3 regions of the Cellulosilyticum sp. ST5 genome follow, and region 1 is predicted to be linked to each of the others. Evidence: predicted binding sites of a transcription regulator. Region 1 holds the regulator's gene; each other region holds the start of a gene.
The links. Region 1 encodes Rex, which represses fermentation and respiration genes when NADH is low (regulators of the CRP and FNR family bind a similar motif). Its sites were predicted from a motif close to ATTGTTAANTANTTAACAAT; they were not measured.

Region 1 (5,166 bases):
GTTTTCCCTGTTCCTGTAGGCATTTTTATAAGTGCTTGTTTCTGTGAATCAGAACTTAAATATTTCTCAATGGTATCTATAGCATGCCTTTGGTAGTCTCTCACTTTTGCTTTAATATTGCTATACTCATCCAATAATTTATCCCCCTTCTTTACTCTCTTATGCACAAATTCTATTCTTTATAAATACCAATATTTTAATCATTTCTATAATCTCACATAACTGCTTTGTACTTCTAATAATTCATGATACTTTTATTATAACAATTGTATATCCAGTCACCTTCTTACCTAGTAATCTATTCGCTCCTACTATGCCTATCCTAGTTCCACTTTCATATGAACAATAGATATCCTTTTCGTTCTCACTTCTTAAATTCTCTTTTTATTTATTAATATCCTACTTGTTTTCTTCTGTTGAACATCATGAATATAAATAAATATCCATTTCCTACATCCACTTTTTTGTTTTATTAACAATAACTTACCCAACAGTAAACATATAAAAATAGTTATTCCTTTTCTCTTACATATTGTCATTATTTCTCTAAGTTTAATTATCCATATACAGTGCCACAAAGTATTAATAAACCAATTTATTTTATTATAAACACACCCATACAATTTACACAAAAACAACGCGAAATAACCCTCTCCCTCTATAACACTATTCATGCCTATTCTTTTATAGACTTATTGTACTCTTAATAAAATACATATAACAACAAAAAGGGTTCGTCTATTTTCGACATTATCTAAGTTATTCTTTTTATAAAAAGCATCTTTACGCCAGAAAGCTGATGGAAATGAGAGGGATGGCTGTCCTCAAGGGGTGACTTGCGAGTATTTTCAGCAGGCACTTAGCGAATTTTTTTGATGGGTTTTAGGGAGACTGTTTGAGCGCCAGCGAGTTTCGACCGTTCATCAAAAAAATGAGCTTAGTGCCTGCGAAAATACGGAGCGGAACCCCGGAGGGTAGCCATCCCTCTCATTTCTTCCCATTAGCTTCTGATCGCAACTTACTTACAAAAGGAAACGTTCACTTTATCTTTGTTCTCACTTTTTCGCCTTTACTCCCCTGTTACCTAAAGATCTATCTCTTTAAACGCAAAAAAATGCCCATAAGCCTTCTGTTTTCCCAACAAAAGCCTCACAGGCATTTCTTTATTCACTCTTTTATACTGCACCCCACTCAACATCATTCCCAAAGAAATCCATTAAGCCCACATTTTATTCTTCAATTTGCCCTATACTCTCACTCTTATCTTTCTTCTCTCTTTCAACCTCAGCCTCATTAATCTTATAAGCCAAAGTCATTAATGAATGAGAAAGGTGTACATTTTCAACTTGTACTGTATCTGGTACGAATAAATCCACAGGTGAGAAGTTCCATAAGCCTTTTATCCCCCATTTTGCTAAACTCTCAGCTGTCTCTTTTACTCTTGTTTTTGGCATTGTTAAAATAGCAATTTCTACTTCATTTTCTTTTACGAACTGCTCCATTTTGTCAATATCTTGTACTTCTACCCCGTGTATGCTCATACCAATTAGTCTTGGATTAACGTCAAATAAACCGATTAACTTAAAGCCTCTTTTACTAAATGATGTTGAATTAGCAATAGCTTGTCCTAAGTTACCTACGCCTACAATAATCATTTTATAGTTTTGGTGAAGTCCTAATATCTTTCCTATCTCTGTATGCAAGTACTCCACATTGTATCCGTAACCCTGTTGCCCAAAGCCTCCAAAATTGTTAAGGTCTTGACGAATTTGTGATGCGGTCACATTCATCTTCTCACTTAATTCTCTGGAGGAGATTTTGGTTACTCCTTTTTGTAACAATTCTCCCAGATATCTGTAATAACGTGGCAATCTCCGTATTACATTCATAGAAATCTTTCTTTCTTCCGTCACCTTCTCATCTCCTCATATACGCAAACTCATAACCCTAGTATAGCATTTAAGTTTTTTTTTTGTCAATGTAGATTATTGGCCCCTTTTCTTTCAATTTGCGCTTTTATTTGCTAAAATAATAAAAGGCGTTACAAGGAGGATATTATGATTATTTCATGTAGCAATATCAAGAAAACATTTATTGACCGAGAAATCTTAAAAAATATTAGTTTTCATATCGAAGACCATGAGAAAGTAGCTTTAATAGGAAATAATGGTGTAGGTAAAACCACCCTTTTTAAAATTCTAACTAAGGAATTAGAACCAGATGAAGGTACCATTACTTCTACTAAAGACTGCACCATAGGTTACTTAAAACAACATATGGAGTTAGATTCTACAGCTACCGTCTATGAGGAACTCCTACATGTATTTGATGAAGTTATTGCCTTAGAAGAAAAACTTCATGCCATGGAAGCTGAAATCGCTAAGACCGGTTCTTTAGAACTCATTCATAAATATGATGCTGAACGTATGGTATTTGAAAATAGTAAGGGTTATGAATACAAAAGTTTAGTCAAAGGCGTTCTCAAAGGCTTAGGCTTTGATGAAACCATTTATGATAAACCAGTGTCTATTTTATCAGGTGGACAAAAAAACCGTGTCGCTCTAGGTAAGCTCCTACTTCAAGAGCCTAGTTTATTACTCTTAGACGAACCTACCAACCATTTAGACATTGAAGCTATCGAATGGCTAGAAGGCTTTTTACGTAGCTATAAAGGTGCTGTCCTTATTATTTCCCATGACCGTTACTTCTTAGATAAAATCGTCACTAAAGTCGTTCACTTAGAATTTGGACGTAGCTTTGTTTACAACGGTAACTACAGCGACTACATCATCAAAAGTGAAAAAGAATATGAAGTGGCTATGAAACACTTTGAAAAACAGCAAAAGGAAATTGCTCACCAACAAGCGGTTATTGCTAAGCTAAAACAATTTAACAGGGAAAAATCTATTAAACGTGCTCGTAGCCGTGAAAAAGCTTTAGAAAAAGTAGAAGTCATGGATATGCCAATGATTGATAATAAACCTATGCAGCTGGTGCTCACCCCAAGAGTTGTAAGTGGCAATGATGTCTTAAGCATTAGTGAATTAAGTAAAACCTTTGATACCAGCCCGATTTTTAGTCATATGAATATGGAAATCAAAAAAGGGGATAAAGTAGCTCTCGTAGGTCCTAATGGCGTTGGTAAAACCACTGTTTTTCGTATGATTTTAGATCAAATGACTCCTACAACGGGTACCCTAAAATTAGGAAGCAATGTTATTGTAGGCTATTACGATCAAGAACATGCTACCTTAGATACTTCTAACACCATTATGGAAGAAATCCAAGGTACTTTCCCAGAACTTAAAAATGGAGAAATCCGTAATGTACTGGCTGCTTTTCTCTTTACGAATGATGATGTTTTTAAACCCATTAGTAGCTTAAGCGGTGGTGAAAAAGGCCGTGTCGCATTAGCCAAAATCATGCTTTCTAAAGCCAATTTTCTCATCTTAGATGAGCCGACTAACCACTTAGATATTCTTTCAAAGGAAATTCTAGAAAGTGCCATATTAAACTATGAAGGCACTGTCCTTTATGTTTCCCATGACCGTTATTTTATCAATCAAACAGCAAGTAAAATCATTGATATGTCTAAAGACGGCACCATGGAATATTTAGGAGACTATGATTATTATATAGAAAAGAAAAAGGAGCTTGCTGCTTCAGCTACTCAGCAAACCAGCGTTGTTGTAGAAGAAGCTACTGCTGCTACCACTAATAAAGAAGATTGGCAAAAGCAAAAAGAAGAGCAAACCAGAATACGCCGTATTCAAAACCAAATGGCCAAGCTAGAAACAGCTATTAGCGAAGCTGAAGAAAAAATAGCTGATATTGACGCCCAGCTTTGCCTAGAGGAAGTCTACAGTAACTATGATAAAAGCAGATGCTTACTTGAAGAAAAAGAAAAGCTTAACGCAATCATTTCTAAGTACTACGAAGAGTGGGAAAGCTTAAGTGAAGAACTTTAAATAAAAATAGCTGATAAAAGAGAATGTCTTTTATCAGCTATTTTTATTAGGTCTTTTATTTTGTTTATTATTTTAAGTACTCTAGCTGCTTAATATAAGAGGAAGTCTCAATAACTTTGATTACTTCTAAACTATCTTTTAATTTGATAATCTGATTGTCTCCTTCCTTGGTATATGCGAAATAGAAATAGCCTTCATCATCCATTTCTCTTGTATCCGATACATAGTAGTTGATGTATCGGAGGTCATCTTCCATTTGTTGTCTTTGTTTTGTTTTGACATTGACCCGAAACATCACATCTGGCATCTCAGCTCGGTTACTATATTCTGAGTCCGTTGGATAAACAGCATAGTCATTAAAGTAAATCCAGTCCCCTAATTGTCTTGCTGAAATCTCCTTATAATCGTCATACCAAAACATTGGAAATACCTGTGTTAATAGGTGGGATTGCTTTGTTCCTTTATCTAAGCTATAAATCCCATCATATTTAAGCTTATAAATGTAAGAAGCATCTTCACCTATTTTATACCCAGCATCTATCTCAGTAAAATCCTTACGATCTAATTGAAGATTCACATAGCTATGTCGCACTTCTGCATAAGATAAATAAATAAACTTGTCATCTATATTTACCTCTAGATAAGGCTCAAGTCCTGGTTGAACCTTATAAACACTTTTCACTTCATCGGTCTTTAAATCATACTCAAATAGTTCTACAACATTCCTACTCCAATCCGCAACAGTAAAGTATAATTGATCCTCCCTTATAGCTTCTAAACTACTATACACTTTGCCTAACTCATCCCAAACTTCCTCTGTGGCTGTATAAAACTCATTGAAATCAATAAACGCCTTGGCTTCACCTTTTATGTCGCAGCTATAAATGACTGGCTCTACTGGATTACCATCTGCTTCGCCATAAGGATAGGTTTGTAAGCTATATATTATTTTACCTTTATAAGCTTCTACATTTCCTATGTTCTTATGAGGCAGTGCAAAACTCACTTTACCGTCTAGGCTCACTACCTGAACATTTTGATTATCATCTTCGCATAAGAACCATCCTTCTCCTGTTTGGTCATCTTGAAAATAGCGCCAAGTGTTAGCTGTATTTTCTGCTAAGATTTCTAGTGAAGTACCTTGTAAATTTCCTTTATAGAGATTACTCGCTACATTAAAGCAAAGTACCTTTTCTCC
Region 2 (5,166 bases), 540 kb from region 1:
AACCAATGAGCTTTGTTGTTTCTACATTGCCTGTCTTGTTCTCACTTTCACCTCCTGCACTAGCTACCCTTTCATTCTCTGTATTAACTTGTGCACTACTGGTTTTGGCTACTGAACTGCACCCCATTAAAGCTGTCGTTAATCCTAATGTAACTGCCCCTACAAATAATCTTTTTTTCATTTTAATCACTCCTCATATTCATTTTTTTATAACTTCTGCTGACTACTTCCTTTGGAAAGTAAACGCAGTGTCTTTTTTAAACTCTTGCTACTCTCTCTTTGATTCAAATGGATTAAGTGCCATTTTTTCAAAAGTAATTTAGATATAAAATCCCCTGCTACTTGAACTAGCTGCACAATCACAATTAACACCAACACTGTTGCTAATAAAATGTCATGTTGGAATCTATTAAAGCCAAACCTTACTGCGATGTCTCCTATGCCTCCTGCTCCAAAACTACCTGCTAAAGCAGTCATCGAAATCACTGCTATAACAGCCACGGTGAAAGCTCTAATAAGTGATGGCAGTGCTTCAGGTAGCATAACAGTAAGTAAGATGTGAATATTCCCAGCCCCCATTGCTCTAGCAGCTTCCACTTTTCCTTTTTCAACCTCTAATAAGCTACTTTCTACTAATCTTGCAAACATAGGAACACAACTTGCAACCAAAGCAATAATACATGCATTAGTCCCATAGGCTTTACCTACAATTAACCTTGCTATGGGAAGCATGAGTATAATGACTATCATTTGAGGCATGGATCTTAAGCAGTTAATGGTTATTCCTAATAAACGGCTGATCCAAGGAACCGGATGTAAACCTTCCTTGCTGGTTAGAACTAATATGAGCCCTAGCATAAGTCCAATGATTAATGTAAATAGCGTAGAGATAATAACCATATAAAGGGTATCTCCAAGTGCTGGCCAAATTGTATCCCATATAGGTTTCGTAAATGTACTTTGAATCACTTCCCATACAGAATGCTTATATAAACTCAAATGCCCTCACCTTCCTTTACCCAATCATTTCTTTGAAATTCTGAGTGGATTTTGATAAATAATTTACCTGTACTGCTTTGAGGATTTAAAAAGATATTTCTCACTTCGCCTTGTTCAATCAACTCCCCCTCCTCTAAAATAGCCATGTTTTGACAGATATACTTAATCACCTCTAGTTCATGGGTAATAAGAACAATGGTAATCCCTAACTTATCATTAATTTTTTTTAAAAGCTCTAGAACAGAAACAGTAGTTTGGGGATCTAATGCACTAGTGGCTTCATCACTTAGAAGTACATCTGGATTATTGGCAAGAGCTCTTGCAATTCCCACCCTTTGCTTTTGTCCTCCTGAAAGTTGCCCTGGATAAGCATTTATCTTGTCACTTAAACCCACTAGCTCAAGTATTTCTTTAACTCTTGTTTTAATCTGCTTCTTATCATAGCCCACAAGTTTCAAGGGATATGCTACATTTTGATAAACGGTTTTGCTTTCAAATAGATTGAAGTTTTGAAAGATCATCCCTATCTTTTGCCGTTGGATATTAAGTGCTTTCTTTGATAAAAGTGTAATATTCTTTCCATCAATTTTGATTTCTCCATAATCAGGTTCTTCTAATCGATTTAAGCATCTTACTAAGGTTGACTTTCCAGCCCCGCTAAAACCTACTATTCCAAAAATATCTCCTTTTGTAATCTCTAAATTAATCCCCTTTAAAACTTCGATATATTGTCCTTGACTCACATACGATTTGTGTAAATCTGTTATGCTAATAAATGCGTCACTCATTCTATCACCTCTTTTCCCACTTGCATGGTAAGTTCAATAAAAAATCCTCATTTCTTGAATACAATAAAAGGCCAATTATTATTCCCTTGTTAAGAATAATAATCAGCCTCTAGTTCTTCTAGTTAACAGATTATTTAATACGTAATTTTTCATTTTTTTCTATTTGAACAATCTTCCCATCTTGAATCATTACAGTTACAGATCCATATTTTATTGTTTCTATAATTTGCAATACTTTCTTTACCTCTTCTTGGTTATTCTTATCGGGCATTGCTCTATTCACCTCCTGCATAGATATAATTATTTTTTACATTAATCTGAATGGCATACTCATCTTGTATAACGACTGTTAAGCTTCCGTTTTCTATGGTTGACAATATGTCTTCTAAGACTTTCTCTAATTTTTTTGTATGCCATACTTGATCTCTATAGTCTGTAGCTAACTCCATATGATTGATTCTCCTCCTTATTCAACCAAGAAAACTCTAATATTTCCTATGCAACAAGAAAGTGGACTATCATCCACATTTCTTCCGCTAGGGAACCCTAGGTTCCCTTCGGCGCTGACAAAAAAACATGTCAGCTGAGCACCCTCCTGAATACGGCAGGGAATACTTCCCCTGCACCCCTTATAGTCTAGGAAAGTTCTATTTTTATACAAAAGTAGAACTTTCCTAGACTATAGAAAATGCCACTTTCTTAGATAAGAAAGTGGCACCTATATATCGAGGTATCTACACTTTCTCATCTCTCAAACTTAAAAGTTTGTAGGAATTAGCACCTTGAAAGATATTATGCTATCTTTCAGGTTGCCGGGCATCATCGGGCCAGTCCCTCTGCCTCTCTGGATAAGAAAAATTTATTATTTCCTGGTAATTCTATATTTTTACTTTTATTAATTGCATTATATTCTCGTCGCTTTTTATTGTCAATATATTTTTAATATTTATTTTTATTAATTTGTTTTGTATGGCTATACATATGGTATATATCGCTTTAGAGAGGTATACACTAAGCTTCTTATAAATCATCCTACCTATTTTTATTGAAACTATTATTTTTATGTGATATATTTATATCATAAAGATACAATTATATCGCATAAAGTGAGGAGCTTTTATGAATATAAAAAGTAGGTTCAAGCGATTTTGGAGTAGTAACTTATTGTATGACTCAACTACCGACACAGAACGCACTTATACTCGAAAAATAAACCCCAAATTAGGTTTATTAGGTTTTTGTGGGTTGCTTGGTTTTCTAGGATTTTTACCAGATTTAACTGATATACCTTTTCCATTATTCTTTTTTGCATTCTTTGGCCTTTTCAGCTTCTATTATGAAGGTAAGATGTCCAACACGCTGATAGACGAGCGATTTAAGGTAAATGCTTATCGCGCAGAAGCCCTAGCAAATAAGATTTCTATGATGATGATTATATTCTTAACCCTTGTATTTGTACTAAAGCTGGAAAAAACCGAGTTAGTAATAAGCTTTTTAATAGCTCTTATTGGATTAGCATTTGGCCTTTCAGTCTTTTTGCAACAATATTTATTATATCGCTTTGAACACGAGGAATAAGTATGGCAGAATTTAAATGCACTCTAAAGAAATACCGACTATTACAAGACCTAACGCAAGAACAGTTAGCAGAACAAGTTGGTGTAAGACGTGAAACTATAATGAGATTGGAGGCAGGGAGATATAATCCTTCTTTAAAGTTAGCAATAGATATTTCAAAAGCTGTAAATACCCCGATTGAAGAGATTTTTATTTTTGATTAGAGATTAACCCAAAAAGAAATACCCACTTATATCCATGGGTATTTCTTTTTATTGTTTGGAGGAAAAATTATATTAATCTCCTTAGTATTGTCTAGCAGGCCCTAAAGCTTATTAATCACATCCTCATATTTCTCAATAGTCATTTCTTTACCCCATTCATCTAATTGACTATAAATAAATTCAGTTGCTTTTTCAGAAATGATAATGTTTTTAAGGTCTTCTTTTATTTCTTCTAACGGCACCTTATAAGCTTCTTTATGTACATTTAAAACTTTTATTAAATGCCAACCAAATTGGGTTTTAACTGGGTTTGATACTTGCCCTTCTTCTAAAGTCTTTGCTCCATTTAAGAAGTCCTGATCATAATAACTTGAATCATATGCGATATAACCTAGTTCTCCTCCAGTATCTTTAGTCCCGTCTGTACCATACTTTTTAGCAAGCTCTGCAAAGCTTGTATCTTTATCATATTCTGCTTTAATAGCCTTAGCTTCTTCCTCCGTTGCAACTAAAATATGTGCCATTTCAGCACCTGGTGCCATTGTATAGTTTCCACTATTGCTCTCATAATATGCCTTAATTTCAGCATCGGTAACAGGGATGTTCTTACTAATGTATTTAGCAACATTGGAAATCGTTAGACTATCTTTAATCTGAGTTTTATAACCCTCTGCTGTTAAGCCACTATTTACTAAAGCTTTTTCAAATTCTGCTGCTGTCTCATAATCTTCCTTAGTTTTGTTAAATTCATTATTTACTTCTGTCACTGTAGGCTCTAACTTAAGTTCTCTTCCCTTAATGAGTGCCACTTTGTTCTTAATAATATAATCAACAAGCTCTCCCTTGCGCTGCTCCATATACTGTTTAGCTTCCTCTGTTTCAAAAAAGCTATCATCGTATTGATATTGATATTGAATCATCATCATTTCATAATCTAATTGAGTCAATATCTCTTTTGCTGTTATCGTTAAGTCGCCCACTTTAGCTACTACTGCATCGCTTGTAATACCTGGCGTAATCGCTACTGTATTCTCTTTAGCAAGCCACTTAACTTCTACATTAAGTAGTTCCCCAATATATTTAACAGGTACAAACAGACGACCGTCTTGCATAGTTGCCTTGGTATCCATTTCTTTAGTCTTTCCATTTACTATCATTGTGGTTTGTCCCACCGTTAAAATCACCTTCATATTGTCTTTCATAATAGTAGCCGTTCCAGATACTTGGTCCCATTCTACCTGAGCGCCAAGCTCTTCACTAATAAAACGCAGTGGTACTAAGGTACGATTATTACTATCAATGAAAGGAGCTACATCTTTAAAAACTACATTTTCGTTATTAATCGTAACACTTACTGGTTTCTGTGCCATAACAGCTCCTGATGGTATTGCCACCAACATTCCTAAAAGTATAGCTAACATCTTCCTTGCTTTCATCTTTTTCCTCCTTTTTATAAATAACCCTAGAAAAAATGATTAAAACCTTCGCATTTTAAAGATAATTCATTATAGCATACTCTCATTTGTGCATTTCATTTTGTTCATAAGTTGTTATTTTTATTGGAGTAAAAAGAAATAATGTTGTATATTTTATTATTT
Region 3 (5,166 bases), 1.1 Mb from region 1:
ACTTGGAGAATGGTATAGGTGGAAAAAATGAGTGGAAAAAAGATACGTTTAGATAAATATTTAGTACATGTAGGTTATGGGACTCGTAGTACCGTTCAAAAGGTAATCAGAGGTAAAAAAGTTAAGGTAGATGGCCAAGTCATTATAAAACCCGAAACAGCTGTTAACCCTCTAACAAGTATAGTAGAAGTAAATGGTGAAAGAATGGATTACCAAGAGTTTTATCACTTTATACTGAATAAACCCAGAGGTTATATTACAGCAACAGAAGATGGACGTGATCAAACAGTTTTAGACCTATTAGAGGAAAGAGATCAGAATAAAGAAGTTTTTCCAGTAGGAAGACTAGATAAAGATACGGAAGGCCTACTAATTTTAACAAATGATGGCAAGATGGCTCATGGTTTACTTTCTCCTAAACGTCATGTTGATAAGATCTACTATGCTAGGGTGGCTGGCAAAATGACAGAAGAGGACATAAAAATGTTTGCTGAAGGAATCACTTTAACTGATGGTACAAAGTATGCACCAGGAAAACTAGAAATTATCAGAAGTGATGAGGAATCAGAAATTTATGTGACTATCCACGAAGGAAAGTTTCATCAGGTAAAACGTATGGTTCAGGCAGTTGGAAAAGAAGTCGTCTATTTGAAACGTATTAAAATGGGTGGACTTGAGTTGCCAGAAGATTTAAGTTTAGGGAATTACCGCACCCTTACAAAAGAAGAATTGGATTTACTTACACAAACTCAATAAGTTAAGAAAATGATTAGCAGACAGTTAAGTATGTTAATCATTTTTTGTTTATAAAGCTTTCAAGAAAAGGTGTTTTTAGTATTTAGAGAGTAGGCCGTTTATTTCAACAGAAGTATAAAAAGTTTTTATTAATAAAAAGTTGAATTTTTATTAATTGTATGTATAATTATAAATATATTTATAAAGATTACTTAAGGGGGAATAAAAATGTTTGGATTAAAAGGAAAATCTTTTTTGACATTACATGATTTTTCGTCAGAACAAATTAATTACTTATTAACTTTAGCAGGCGAATTAAAAAATAAAAAAAGAATGGGCATAAAAGGAGACCTACTTACAGGAAAAAATGTAGCTCTTATTTTTGAAAAACCTTCTACACGTACACGTTGTGCTTTTACTGTAGCTTGTGTAGATGAAGGTGCACATCCAGAATATCTAGGAAAGAACGACATTCAATTAGGTCATAAAGAAAGTGTAGCTGATACAGCACGTGTATTAGGGCGCTTATTTGATGCCATAGAATTCAGAGGTTTCTCACAAGAAGTTGTAACTGATTTAGCTAAGTACAGTGGTGTACCTGTTTATAACGGTTTAACAGACCTGTATCATCCAACACAGATTTTAGCAGATTTATTGACTATGAAAGAACATTTAGGCGAACTAAAAGGAAAGAAATTCGTTTTCATAGGAGATGGACGTAATAATATGGGCAATAGCTTATTAATTGGTTGCACAAAGATGGGAGTAGATATTACGATTATTGCACCAAAATCTTTATGGCCAGAAGAAAACCATGTAAAAGTTTGTGAGGGTTATGCAAAGCTTTCTGGTTCCAAAGTAGAAATTACAGAGTCTGTTGAAGCTGTGAAAGGTGCAGATGTGATTTATACAGATGTTTGGTGTTCTATGGGAGAAGAAAATAAAGCTAAGGAACGCATTGCACTTTTAAAACCTTATCAAGTGAATGAGGCGCTTATTGCAAAAGTTGAAAATCCAAACATGATTTTCATGCATTGTTTGCCTGCAGTGAAGGGCTATGAGGTGACGGAAGAGGTGTTTGAAAGCAGTTATTCTGTTGTATTTGATGAAGCAGAAAATCGTATGCATACTATTAAAGCCGTCATGGTAGCAACTTTAAGCTAATCTGAAACAATGCAATGATATAAAAACTGTATAAATAGACAAAAATTTAGAGGGAATATGAATCTGAGTTATGACAAAAAATCATATGTTAAAATTATGTGTAAAATTTTACATTGACTATTTTTAATAAATTAAATATAATTTTATAAACATTAGATATAATGTGGAGATTATTTTTAAAATTATAGGAGGGGTATCATGCGTGTATTTAATTTTTCAGCAGGACCTGGTGCATTGCCACTAGAAGTACTTGAAAAAGCTCAAAAAGAACTTGTATGCTATGGAGATAGCGGTATGAGTGTTATGGAGATGAGTCATCGTTCGAAACCTTATGACGCAATTATCAAAGGCGCTGAAGCAAAACTCAGAGAAATTATGAACATTCCTGACAATTATAAAGTGTTATTTTTACAAGGTGGTGCATCCCTTCAGTTTGCCATGATTCCATTAAACTTAATGAGAAATTCATATAAAGCTGATTATATTGAGTCTGGTATGTTCGCATCTAAAGCACTTAAAGAGGCTCAAAAGTTTGGAAAGGTTAATGTTGTCGCTTCTTCAAAAGCAGATAAATATGCTTACATACCAAAAGTAACAAAAGATCAATTTGATTCAGAAGCAGATTATGCTTATATTTGTGCTAATAACACGATTTATGGAACAAAATATCATGAGTATCCTGATACTGGTAATGTGCCATTAGTAGCAGATATGTCTTCATGTATTTTATCAGAACAAGTTGATGTAAGTCGTTTTGGTATTATTTATGCAGGCGCACAAAAGAATTTAGGACCTGCAGGTGTAACACTAGTTATTATTCGTGAAGACCTCGTTGGTCATGCCAAAGAAACTGTACCATCAATGCTTAATTATCAATTAATGGTAGAAAATGAATCCATGTATAATACACCACCAACTTATGGTATTTATATGCTTAAACTGATGTTTGAATGGATTGAAGCACAAGGTGGAGTAGCTGCTTTAGAAAAGAGAAATAAAGAAAAAGCAGCAGTGCTTTATAACTATTTAGATGAATCAAAAATGTTTAAAGGAACAGCCAATAAAGAAGACCGTTCTTTAATGAATGTTACTTTTGTAACAGGTAATGAGGAGCTAGATGCTAAATTTGTAAAAGAAGCAACAGCTGCTGGTTTTGTAAATCTAAAAGGACATAGAAGTGTAGGTGGTATGCGTGCTAGCATTTATAATGCTATGACACTTGAAGGTGTACAAAAATTAGTAGAATTTATGAAGAAATTTGAAAGTGAAAACTAGGGGGGAACGTTTTGTATACAGTTCATACTTTAAATAAGATTTCACAAAATGGTTTAGCGTTACTCGGAGATGCTTACAAGGTATCTGATGAATTAAATAATGCTGATGCCATTCTTGTAAGAAGTGCAAAAATGCATGATATGGTTTTACCAGAAAGTGTTAAAGCTGTTGCTAGAGCGGGAGCAGGTGTTAACAACATTCCTATTGAAGCTTATGCAGAAAAGGGGATTGTTGTATTTAATACACCAGGAGCTAATGCAAATGCAGTAAAAGAGTTAGTACTGTGTGGTCTTTTACTTGCTTCTAGAAAAGTTGTAGATGGCATTAATTGGGCTAAAACCTTAGAATCAGATGTAGCTAAAACAGTAGAAAAAGGTAAGGGTGCTTTTGGCGGTGGAGAAATTCTTGGTAAAAAGCTAGGTGTTATTGGTCTGGGTGCTATTGGTGTTATGGTAGCTAATGCCGCACAAGCTTTAGGAATGGAAGTCATCGGCTATGATCCCTATATTTCAGTAGATGCTGCATGGGGGCTTTCACGTCATATTAAGCATGCTAATACTTTAGATGAAATTTATGCTGAAGCAGACTATATTACAATACATGTGCCTCTTTTGGATAGCACAAAACACATGCTCAATAAAGAAGCTTTTGATAAAATGAAGACAGGCGTAGCTGTTCTTAATTTCTCTAGAGATACACTTGTTCAAAATGAGGATATGAAGGTAGCCATTGCTGAAGGTAAGGTAGCTAAGTATGTGACAGATTTTCCTGTAGAAGATGTTCTTAATCAAGAAAACATTATTGCTATTCCTCATTTAGGCGCATCAACAGAAGAATCTGAAGAAAACTGCGCAGTTATGGCAGTTAAAGAAATTAAAGATTATTTAGAACAAGGAAATATCACGCACTCTGTTAATTACCCTGAATGTTCTATGATTTGGAATACAAGCGCTAGACTTGCTATTGCTCATAAAAACACGCCAGCAATTTTAGGCAAAATTACAGCTATTATTGCTGAACAAGGTATCAATATTCAAGATATGACTAATAGAAGCCGTGGTGACTATGCCTATACTTTAATTGATACAGACACTAGCATTTCTGAGGAGGATATTCAAAGAATTGAAAGTGTTGATAATGTCATTAAAGTACGTATATTAACTAAATAATAAGTCATATATAAACTTAGAAGGTAAAGAAAGGAATTAAGAGGACTCTTAGTTCCTTTCTTTTATTGAAAAGAAATAAAGAGGTATTCAAAGAGGAGGTTCAATATGCAGGATTTGTCTTTACATATACTAGATATTGCTCAAAATAGTATCAGAGCGCATGCTGATGAGATACATATTTGCATTGAAGAAATGCCAAGTAAAAATCAGTTAGTTTTATCTATAGAAGATAATGGAAGCGGTATGCCGAAACAACTTGCTAAACAAATCACAGATCCTTTTGTTACAACACGTACTCTAAGGCGTGTAGGTTTGGGCATCCCCTTACTCAAACAGAATTGTGAAAATAGCGAGGGTGAATTAAGTATTGATAGTGAACAAGGTAAGGGAACTATTATAAAAGCAACTATGGCTTATCGGCATATTGATAGGGTACCTTTAGGTGATGTAGTTAGTACACTCATTATCCTTATACAAAGCAATCCTAAAATCAATTTTATTTATAACTATCAGTATGAAGAAAAAAGTTTTGCTTTTGAAACAGCAGAGGTGAAAAAAATTTTAGGAGATGTAGCTATTGATAATTTAGATGTTTTGGCATGGCTTAAAGAATACCTTGAAGAAAATATGAACTCTGTTAAAAAATAAATTATTTTATATTTTGCTGAAATACTAAAAATAAATGATAAATTCTTTGATAATATGCTATAATTCTTATGATTGGATTTAACTATTTAAGATAATTAAAGGGGGCGCAGTATGAAAGGATTAACCTTCAAAAAAGGTATTCATCCCAATTATCATAAGGAAATCACCTGTGATA

Region 2: a site for Rex is predicted at 2,712-2,731, ahead of QTL86_RS22345 (DUF3796 domain-containing protein). Genes of this name have one in related genera too.
Region 3: a site for Rex is predicted at 2,019-2,038, ahead of serC (3-phosphoserine/phosphohydroxythreonine transaminase). Genes of this name have one in related genera too.

The regions. Positions count from the first base shown of each region.
Region 1 covers NZ_CP132338.1:361,585-366,750, reverse strand. The annotation lists gene QTL86_RS01715 (DEAD/DEAH box helicase) at 1-104, opposite strand, end outside; gene QTL86_RS01710 (redox-sensing transcriptional repressor Rex) at 1,230-1,913, opposite strand; gene abc-f (ribosomal protection-like ABC-F family protein) at 2,058-3,968, shown strand; gene QTL86_RS01700 (hypothetical protein) at 4,036-5,166, opposite strand, start outside.
Region 2 covers NZ_CP132338.1:4,670,043-4,675,208, reverse strand. The annotation lists gene QTL86_RS22370 (MetQ/NlpA family ABC transporter substrate-binding protein) at 1-181, opposite strand, end outside; gene QTL86_RS22365 (methionine ABC transporter permease) at 208-999, opposite strand; gene QTL86_RS22360 (methionine ABC transporter ATP-binding protein) at 996-1,787, opposite strand; gene QTL86_RS22355 (YezD family protein) at 1,918-2,058, opposite strand; gene QTL86_RS22350 (hypothetical protein) at 2,063-2,236, opposite strand; SAM riboswitch class I at 2,529-2,642, opposite strand; gene QTL86_RS22345 (DUF3796 domain-containing protein) at 2,907-3,365, shown strand; gene QTL86_RS22340 (helix-turn-helix transcriptional regulator) at 3,368-3,568, shown strand; gene QTL86_RS22335 (stalk domain-containing protein) at 3,670-5,004, opposite strand.
Region 3 covers NZ_CP132338.1:1,470,490-1,475,655, reverse strand. The annotation lists gene QTL86_RS07315 (RsmF rRNA methyltransferase first C-terminal domain-containing protein) at 1-18, shown strand, start outside; gene QTL86_RS07310 (pseudouridine synthase) at 28-756, shown strand; gene argF (ornithine carbamoyltransferase) at 964-1,899, shown strand; gene serC (3-phosphoserine/phosphohydroxythreonine transaminase) at 2,095-3,174, shown strand; gene QTL86_RS07295 (phosphoglycerate dehydrogenase) at 3,186-4,343, shown strand; gene QTL86_RS07290 (ATP-binding protein) at 4,449-4,991, shown strand; gene rsxC (electron transport complex subunit RsxC) at 5,103-5,166, shown strand, end outside.